Regions from separate parts of the Paenibacillus sp. 7541 genome, predicted to be linked through region 2. Evidence: predicted binding sites of a transcription regulator. Region 2 holds the regulator's gene; the other holds the start of a gene.
What was found. The regulator Rex, encoded in region 2, represses fermentation and respiration genes when NADH is low (regulators of the CRP and FNR family bind a similar motif). The targets are predictions, from matches to a motif close to TTGTGAAATATTTCACAA.

Region 1 (5,060 bases), 170 kb from region 2:
GACCCCCGTCTGACATCCGCCTCGGGAGCCCGCCGCAGCCGATTAGAACCGGCCGTAGAAGGCGTTGCGATAGATGTCTGCCAGTTCGCTGACCAGCGGCAGCTTCGGATTGCTCGTGGTGCACTGATCCTCGAATGCCCGGTCAGCGAGCTGTTCTACCCGACTCTCGAAATCGGCCGGATCGAAGCCCAGCTGCTGGAACGATTCTTCAATGCCCAGCTTGCGGTTGAGATCGCGAATGGCCTGGATCAGGCTGTTCACGCCTTCCTCGGTCGTGCGCGCTGGCAGTCCGAGAATGCGGGCGATCTCTGCATACCGCTGATCCGCCACGAACGACTTGTATTTCGGCCATGCGGCATGCTTGGTCGGCTTCTTGGCATTGTAGCGGATCACATGCGGCATCAGAATCGCATTGGTACGACCGTGCGCGGTATGGTACTGACCGCCCCATTTATGCGCCAGGCTGTGGTTGATGCCGAGGAAGGCGTTGGCGAAGGCCATGCCCGCCAGGGTCGAGGCGTTGTGCATTTTCTCCCGCGCAAGCTTGTCACCCGTCAATGCCGATGCTTCAAGATATTCGAATACCAGCTGGATCGCTTTGATGGCGAGGCCGTCTGTATAATCGTTGGCCATGACCGATACGTAAGCTTCAATCGCATGGGTCAGCACATCCATCCCTGTATCGGCAACCGCCGTTTTCGGCAGCGAGTATACGAATTCCGGATCGATAATCGCCACATCCGGCGTCAGCTCATAATCCGCCAGCGGATACTTGGTATTGCCCTGGATTTTGTCCGTGATGACCGCAAACGAGGTCACTTCCGAGCCTGTACCCGAGGTTGTCGGAATCGCCACGAATTGGGCTTTCTGGCCAAGTCTCGGATATTTGAACGTCCGCTTGCGGATATCCATGAACTTCTGCTTCAAACTGTTGAACTCGGTGTCCGGATATTCGTAGAACAGCCACATCGCTTTCGCGGCATCCATTGGCGAACCGCCGCCAAGGGCGATGATGCAGTCTGGCTGAAAGCGCGCCATCATTTCTGTTCCGCGCTCGACCGTCGTAGTCGACGGGTCCGGTTCCACTTCCGAGAACACTTCGATCGCAACCGGCGTCCGGCGCTGGCGCAGGTAATACTCCACCCGCTCCACGTAACCGAGCTTCACCATCACGGGGTCGGTCACGATGGCCACACGTTGAATGTCCGGCATTTTGGCAAGGTACTGCGTTGCGCCTTTTTCAAAATAAATTTTGCTCGGCACTTTAAACCACTGCATATTCACGGTACGTCGGTTCACCCTTTTCACATTAATCAGGTTGACAGCCGTTACGTTCGAAGACGTTGCATTCCGTCCGTAAGAGCCGCAGCCCAGCGTCAACGACGGCAGGTTCGTATTGTAGATATCCCCGATGCCTCCCTGGGAGGACGGCTGATTCACGAGAATGCGGCAGGTCTGCATGCGATCGGAAAACTTGGCAATGACCTCTTCGTTATTCGAATGGATGACCGAGGAGTGACCCATCCCGCCGAAGGCAACCATTTCCTCTGCCCGCTTGATCCCCTCTTCCGCATTCTTCACTTTATAGCAGGCCAGCACCGGGCTCAGTTTTTCCGCAGACAGCGGATAGCCAGGTCCAACCCCGGCCAGCTCGGCCACGAGAATCTTGGTGTTCTCCGGCACTGTAAAGCCGCATGCCTCGGCGATCTTGACCGCAGGCTGTCCGACGATCGCAGGGTTCACTGCGCATTTATCGGCAACCATTGCCCCGGCCGTCAGCTTCGCTGCTTCCTCTTTGCTTACAAAATAGCAGCCGTTCTCGATCATTTTCTTCTTCACCTGGTCATAGATCGGCTCTTCAATGATGACCGCTTGCTCGGATGCGCAGATCATGCCGTTGTCAAACGTCTTCGAGAGGATCAAATCATACACCGCCTGATCCAGATCAGCGGTTCTCTCAATAAAGCATGGCACATTCCCGGGACCGACGCCGAGCGCTGGCTTGCCGCAGCTGTATGCCGCCTTCACCATTGCCGAACCGCCGGTGGCCAAGATGAGCGCCACATCCGGGTGGTTCATCAGCAGATTTGTTTTTTCCATGGAAGGCTCCTCAATCCATTGGATGCAATCGGCAGGCGCCCCATGCTTCACTGCAGCCTCCAGCAAAATTTTGGCTGCCTCGCGGCTGCAGGCCTGTGCTGACGGATGGAACCCGAAGATGATCGGATTGCGCGTTTTGATCGAGATCAGCGCCTTGAATATCGTGGTGGATGTCGGGTTCGTCACCGGTGTAATGCCCATAATGATGCCGACCGGCTCCGCAATCTTTTGATAGCTTTCGTACGGATTATCCTCAATGACACCTACCGTCTTGTCATATTTGATGCTGTTGTGAATATATTCGGTAGCGAACAGGTTTTTAATAATTTTGTCTTCATATACCCCTCTTCCCGTTTCCTCCACGGCCATTTTGGCCAGCTGCATGTGCTGCTCAAGCCCGGCCATCGCCATCGCCTGCACGATCCGGTCTACTTGTTCTTGATCGAGAGCCATAAACTTCTCCCGCGCCCGGTTCGCTTTTGCAATCAATTGATCAATATAACCGGTTGCCGTTTGCTTTTTGTTATCCGCGTTTTCTTTCGTTACAGCCATCTCTCTTCGCCTCCTAATGGTATTCGTTTCTATGTTCAGCGCATCCTCACGCTGCTTACGGTTTGATCATATCATGCGCCAAACCAAAATCATGTGAATTTTTTCACAATATAAAAAATAACGAAATATTTCGTTAAAACACCTATACCTGTGCCTTTTCATTCCAATCACGATCCGCCCCACTATGCTATTCTTCCCCGTTTATCACCCCTTTTAAGTGAAAATGATCACAATGTTTGAAATTTAGACACTTTTGTCGCGTCACAAGTGAATTTTTTCACGTTATAATGTATTTAAAGATTGAATGTATTAAAAATAGGATGTTAGGAGATGCCAACAATGAAAACGATGGAACTGACAATGCAAGCCCAAGGAAACACACGCTGTTTTTCGGAGCAGAACTTGAACCGTCTGCTCGTTGCCATGAAAGATAGAACGCTCCCTGAAGGCTCCCATCTGTTTTGGGAAGGCGATTTTTCCGACAAACTTTATTACATCAAGAGCGGCTGTGTCAAATTAACGAAATCGACCGATGAAGGCAAAGAACTGATCCTCTATATGTATCATCCCGGCGACATGGTTGGCCAGGCCGATCCGTTCTTCGGAACGAATCACAGCTTCTCGGCCGAAGTGGTAGAGGACACGGTGGTCGGCGTCATCGATCAAAAAGAGCTGGAAATGCTGATCTGCCAACACTGCGATTTTGCGATTGATTTCATGAAATGGATGGGCATCCATCACCGCATCACCCAAACCAAATTCAGAGACCTGATGATGTACGGCAAGCCGGGGGCGCTCACCTCCACGCTCATCCGCCTGAGCAACAGCTACGGTCAGCAGCAAGAGGACGATACCGTTCTGATCAACAAAAAGATTACGCACACCGACCTCTCCAACATGATTGGCGCAACCCGGGAAAGCGTAAACCGGATGCTGAGCGACCTGCGAAGAAAAGACGCCATCGAATATATCGGAGGCATGATTCTGATCAAAGATATGACGATGCTGCAGGATATTTGCCACTGCGAGCTGTGCCCGGAGGAAATTTGCAGGATCTAGGCGAGCAATACCATAGCATGAGCCTCCCCCACCCGGCTGGGCTATCCTTCAGATCAACGATATCGAGGATGGCCTTTTTCTTTTGTCACAAAAGCGGACTTATGCAGCTGGCTAGCCTGTAAAGTCCGCTTTCTTGTTATGTTTATTTAGCCAGCGTCTTCTCCTGGCCGCTGTCCTGCGTCTTCGTGCTTGTCTTCGTCTTCGCCGAAGAGATGAACCAATAAGCCATCCCGAGAAACACACTGCCCCCGACAATGTTGCCAAGCGTCACCGGCACCATGTTGCCGATCCAACCGGCAATCGACACCGTCTCCGGATGCCCGGGCAGCATGACCGCCAGCGTAAGCAGCGACATATTCGCTACGCTATGCTCGTACCCTGTTGCAATAAAGGCAAACAAGCACCACCAGATCAGAATGAGCTTCGCCGTCTCCCCTTTGGTGCGCATGCCCATCCATAAAGCGAGACAGACGAGCCAGTTACACAGAATCCCCCGGAAAAACAGTTCCATAAACGGATCGTTCATCTTTTTGGCGGCCGCGGTAAAAATCAGGTGATCAGCCGGAATGCCCTTAAACAGTCCGGAGCCATAGATCAGACTGCTGAGCACAATGGCTCCGACAAGATTTCCGATGAACACAACCACCCAGTTCTTCAACGTATCCGATACGGTGGTCCGTCCGGACAGCGTGCTCATCGTAAAAAACATATTGTTGCCGGTAAACAGCTCCGATCCTGCAAACACAACGAGTGTGAGCGCAATCCCGAAGGCCGCTCCCATCACGAGAGACTGAAGCGGCGAACCTTCCGCTGCAAGCGGAGCGCCCAGCCTGAATATCAGCATGATGCCGATTCCGACATAAGCGCCCGCCAGCATCGCGGATACGAAGTAACGCAGAAAATTGGTCTTCATCTGTTCCTTTTTCTTGACCGCCGCCTGGACGACGGCTTCCACATCTTCAGCGAACACGGACCTCACCTCCCGGGTGCTCCGTCTGCTGGCCGCCTGCCGCCACGCCTACCTCAATCATTCCATCGGCCTCCCGGACCGGAAACGTTCGCACGTGGCCGGTATCCGGCGCTTGCACAAGGCCCGTCGTCAGATCAATTTTCCAGTCGTACAGCGGATCATATATATAGTGGCCGGATACGATGGCCTCGGCCAGCGTTCCTCCTTTGGGGTTAGGGTTTTTGTTCTCCAGTGCAAACCAGCGATGATCCGAGGTTCGGAAAACGGCGATTTCCTCGCCGCATACTGACACCTTCCTTCCGAGCAATGTCGGGAAATCCTCCGGCCGGCCAACAGGTGTAAACATTCCGTTCTCCATGTGTGTCATCCTCCGTTCAGG
Region 2 (5,060 bases):
CAATACAAAAAGGTCGAAAACAGCGTGAGCGCACTGTTTTCGACCTTTTTATGTTGTAAAAAATACCGGATAACGTTACACCCGCGATCTTACATCGGCGCAGATCTTTCATATTCATCCGATTTCACTGCCATTTGTGTTACTGGTTCGGCAAAATAATGTCGTTTCCGATCTGATTGCCGTCCTGAAAGCGATAGAATCGGTAGCCGATCTGGCCGCTATTCTCATACAACAGCTGCCAGGCGTACTCCCCTTCATACATGCCGGGCACCAATCGTTTAATGACGGCATTCGGCATTTCCTGGAGGATTTGCGCCCGCATCTGCTCTTCGGACAACCCGCTGCTCAAAGGCTCGGCATGAACACCCTCCGCACCTTCCACAGGCACATTATCCTCGGTGAATTTGACCCAGACGATCAGCTCCTGCTGATCCGGCCCCTGACCGGTAACAACCCAGTATGTATTATCTTCGCCCCATACCGACTTGTATGATTTGTCCGCCGTCACCAGGTTCCCATACTGTCTGGCCGCACCAATGGCCAGTCTTTCCTCATTCCATGAATCTGTCATCACATAAGAATAATAGATTTGAATGCCTAACAGCAGCAGCAATACGCCGGATACACTCAGCCATATCCACTTGGTTCGTTTTTTCAATCCGCCATCCCCGCTCCCACGTCAATATGCTTACTGCGCCGTCAGACGCTCGAACGTGCGCTGGGCTTCACGGCGAATGCGCTCCTCATCCACGGTGAGGCATTCCCCGTTCTTAACCAGCTGTTTGCCGTCCACCCATACATGCTCAACATCTTTAGCGCTTGCCGAATAAACGACATGCGAGATGAAATCAGTATGGGGCAGGAAATGGGCCTGATCCGTGTTCAGAGCGATCATGTCAGCCTTCATGCCTACTTCAAGTCTGCCCACCTCATTCAAGAAGGCGGACTTCGCGCCATATTCCGTACCCATGCGCAGCGCTTCCGATGCCGGTACAGCTGTCGGGTCACCGCTCACCCCTTTATGAATGAGGGCAGCCAGCCGCATTTCTTCGAACATGTCCAGATTGTTGTTGCTCGCCGGACCATCCGTGCCGAGAGAGACGGTGACGCCCGCCTTGAGCAGTTCAGGGACACGCGCGACGCCGCTTGCCAGCTTCAGGTTGCTTCCCGGATTATGCGAGATCGCGACGTTGTGCTTGGCAAGAATGTCAATCTCCTCATCTGTCAGATGAACTGCATGCGCCAGCAGTGTCGGTCGGGAGAATACTCCGAGCCGCTCCAGATGCGCGACCGGGCGGAGCCCGTAATCATCCACATTTTGCTGAACTTCGGCTTTTGTCTCCGACATATGCGTATGCAGCGGCAAATCTAGATCCTCAGAAGCCTGCACAAACATCTCGATCAGCTCCGGTGGACATGTATACGGTGCATGCGGCGACATCATCGATGTGATGCGGCCATCGGCCTTCCCATGCCACGCCTTCGCAAACGCAATCGCTTCATTCAGCTTCTGACGCTGCTCTTCAGGGGGACAGAGGCCGATCACGCCGCGCATTAGCACGCCGCGCATTCCCGACTGGTCCACAATCGAAGCGACTTGATCCATATGATCGTACATATCAACGAAAGCCGTCGTTCCGCCCTTCAGCATTTCGACTACTGACAGGGAAGCTCCCCAATAAATGTCCTCTGCCTTCATCTTGGCTTCCATCGGCCACATCTTCTCCTGCAGCCATACCTGCAGGGCCAGATCATCGCCGTAGCCCCGGAGCAGTGACATCGCCGCATGGCCGTGCGTATTCACCAGTCCCGGCAGGAACAGCAGATGGGTTCCGTCAATGATCTCGATCGGCTCCTCGATCTGCGGTTTTTGTTCCCCTATATACGTAATCCGGTCATCCTCAACCACCATGTAGCCCTTGATAACCGACTGGTTGCCTTCTAACACAGCAAAGGTGCCGTTCTCAACCATCCACTTGTGTTTCTTCATGAGCCGATTCCTCCTTCCCGTTATCCAAATAGTAGGCCAGACTTTGCAGGTCTGTCGTAAAGTCTGCCGTATGGATTCGGATATGTGCCGGTGCTTTCAAAATAATAGGCGCAAAATTCAATATGGCCTCAATGCCGGCGGAAATCAGCTGGTTCGCCACATTCTGGGCCTCAAAATCCGGAACGGTAATGATCCCGATCCGGATCGCATTGTCGCGCACGGTACGCTCAAGCTCTTCCATCGGCTGCACCGTCAAATTGTTGATGCTCGTTCCGATTTTCGCCGGATGCGCATCGAAGACGGCTACGATTTTCATATTATCCTTAAGAAATGCATTGTAATTGGATAGCGCATGTCCGAGATTACCTGCCCCGACCAGCGCGACATTAATTCTCTGGTCCAGCTTCAGAATCTGGCGAATCTTCTCAATCAGATAAGAAACATCATAACCGATGCCCTTGCGGCCAAAATCGCCGAAATACGCCAGATCCTTACGGATCTGCGCCGGGTTCAAGTCGAGCTTCTGCCCCAGCTCTTGGGAGGATACCGTTGTAACCTCCCGTTTGTGAAGCTCATTCAAGTATCGCAGATATACTGGCAATCTGCGAACGACAGCCTCTGAAATTTTATCCGATTTCATGCATGCTCCCCCTATTAACAGGCTATTAAATGTTGCGGCTTGCTCCTATTGTAATAACGATTCGTCATTGGTGATTTCATTCTTCTTGTTATGATTCAGCCACTCGGCAATTCTCGGCACCATCTGATCGGTCGGCATATGCTCCATCTTCGGGCCCGGCAGCGAGTACAAGAAATATTTCCCGTAGTAGGATTCGATCACACGCGTGTCAAAGACGATCACGATTCCCTTGTCCTGCGCGGTCCGTACGAGCCGGCCGAAGCCCTGCTTAAAGCGGATGACCGCCTGCGGCACAGACAGCTTCATAAAAGGGTTCTTCTTCTGCTGCTGAAGCAGTTCGCTCTTGGCTTCCACCAGCGGATGGCTCGGCGGCTGAAACGGCAAACGTACGATCGCAAGGCAGGTCAAGGCTTCGCCCGGAACATCGACCCCTTCCCAGAACGAGCTTGTGCCAAGCAGCACAGATGCACTGCTGTCCTGAAAGCGGCGAATCAGCTTGGTCCGGCTTCCCCCGTCAACCCCTTGTCCCAGCACAGCGATCTCGCTTGAGGAGAGCGCCTCCTTCAAGGGCTCGTACACTTGACGCAGCATGCGGTAAGAAGTGAACAGCACCAGCATCCGCCCTTTCGTCGCCTCTGCCGTTTGCGCCAGCGATTGAACGAGCGTATCCACAAATTTCGGATCGCCCACCGTCCCCTTCACGCTTGGGAAATCCCGCGGAATCACAAGCAGCGCCTGCTCCCGGTAGTTAAACGGCGAAGGCAGTTGAACCGTATGCAGCTGCCCTTCTTCAGCTGCTTCCTGAAGACCGAGGCTGTCGATCATGAATTGAAACGATTTATCTACCGACAGCGTGGCCGAGGTCAGAATGACACTCCGCTTTTTATCAAAAAACAGCTCTTTCAGCTGCGCGCTGACATCCACCGGAACGGCATACATCTGAAGCGACTTGCTCTTGAAATTCGAGCTTGCCTCCATCCAGTATACGATACCTTCATTATCCAAAGCCATAAACTGGTGCAGCCCTTCACGGTGAGAAGCGAGATCCTTGAATAAGCCGGTGATGTCGGTAATGAGACTGTCCGCGCCATAGTCGTCCAGCTCTTCCTTGATTTCAGCTGCAAGCTGCTCGCCTTTGCGAATACATTCGCCCAGCGTGACATAAATCTGACGCTCAATCTCGGCCAAACTATCCCAATCCTTGGGCTTTTTGACAGGGGAAAGGCGCATGGTTAGCTGCCCCGACTCGCCTGAATCCCCCCGGTCCGGAATCAGTCCGAACAGCAGCTCGTTCAGCCGGTCCCAGTTCTCTTTCACCGTAATCAGATCCGGATACAAGCGGTCGATGACGCCAATCCATTGGGTCGCTTTCTCCTCGGCCGAGGCCGAGAGCATCTGGCGCAGAGCCGGCAGCTGCCCGTTGCGGCTGTCCTTGTACAAGCGGGTGAGGGTGTGCGTGACGGTAAAATACTTCATCGACAAGCCCAGATGCTTACCGGCCACATCCTCCAGATGATGCGCCTCGTCGATAACCAGACGATCATAGGACGGGAGCAGCTGATGATTCGCTTTCACATCCGTGAACAGCTTGGAGTGATTCGTGATGACGACATCTGCCAGCCCGGCTTCATGCTTCGCCCGGTGGTAGAAGCATTTCCTGAACCACGGGCAGGCGCGTCCGAGACAAGAGTCCGAATCGCTGGCCACCGTATCCCAGAAATCTCCCCCGCGTCCTCCCAGATTAAGCTCTTCATCGTCGCCGCTTTCCGTTTGCGTCAGCCAGACGATCATCTGTGCGGCGGTGATGACATCCTCCTTCGGCGTATGGAAGTCTCTTCTATTTATTTTATGTTCAAATTTTCTCAAACACAAATAATGCCCCCTGCCCTTAAAGACAGCAGCCTTGAACGGGAAGGGAACAGCCTTGGTCAACAGTGGGATGTCACGCTCTCTTAACTGCTCCTGCAGGTTGATCGTATGCGTGCTCACCATCACCCTCTGCTCCTGCTTGACGCTCTGATAGATGGAGGGCAGCAAATATCCGAGCGACTTGCCCGTTCCTGTTCCTGCCTCGATCAGCAGGTGCTTGTCCTCGTCCAGCGCTTTCACCACTTCACCAATCATGATATCCTGCGCTTCCCGGGTTTCGTACTGTGGCAAAATGTCCCGCAGACGCCCGCGCACCTGCTCCATATATTCATCAAAGCTGACACTGGCGAGCGGATTCGGTTCCTCTTCATTCCGCACTGGCGCGATCTCCGTCCAGTCATCCACAGCAAGTGCGAACTGCCTGAAATAGGTATACGTATCCAGGTCCTGAATCGACTGATGCTCCCGCTCCGTACGGATGCCGTCAAAAAACCAGGCCAGATCGCTGTCCTCATCGGCAAACAAATCGCTCAGCCGCTGGATCGTCAGCAGCGGAAGATC

Region 1: adhE (bifunctional acetaldehyde-CoA/alcohol dehydrogenase) is a predicted target of Rex. The motif match lies at 2,744-2,761, and genes of this name have one in related genera.

What each region holds. Positions count from the first base shown of each region.
Region 1 covers NZ_NQLZ01000015.1:53,696-58,755, reverse strand. The annotation lists gene adhE (bifunctional acetaldehyde-CoA/alcohol dehydrogenase) at 43-2,652, opposite strand; gene CHH75_RS09375 (Crp/Fnr family transcriptional regulator) at 2,992-3,711, shown strand; gene CHH75_RS09370 (formate/nitrite transporter family protein) at 3,854-4,681, opposite strand; gene CHH75_RS09365 (nitrite reductase (NAD(P)H) small subunit) at 4,671-5,039, opposite strand.
Region 2 covers NZ_NQLZ01000015.1:221,707-226,766, reverse strand. The annotation lists gene CHH75_RS10275 (cell wall elongation regulator TseB-like domain-containing protein) at 140-658, opposite strand; gene CHH75_RS10270 (amidohydrolase) at 689-1,990, opposite strand; gene CHH75_RS10265 (redox-sensing transcriptional repressor Rex) at 1,965-2,630, opposite strand; gene dinG (ATP-dependent DNA helicase DinG) at 2,676-5,060, opposite strand, start outside.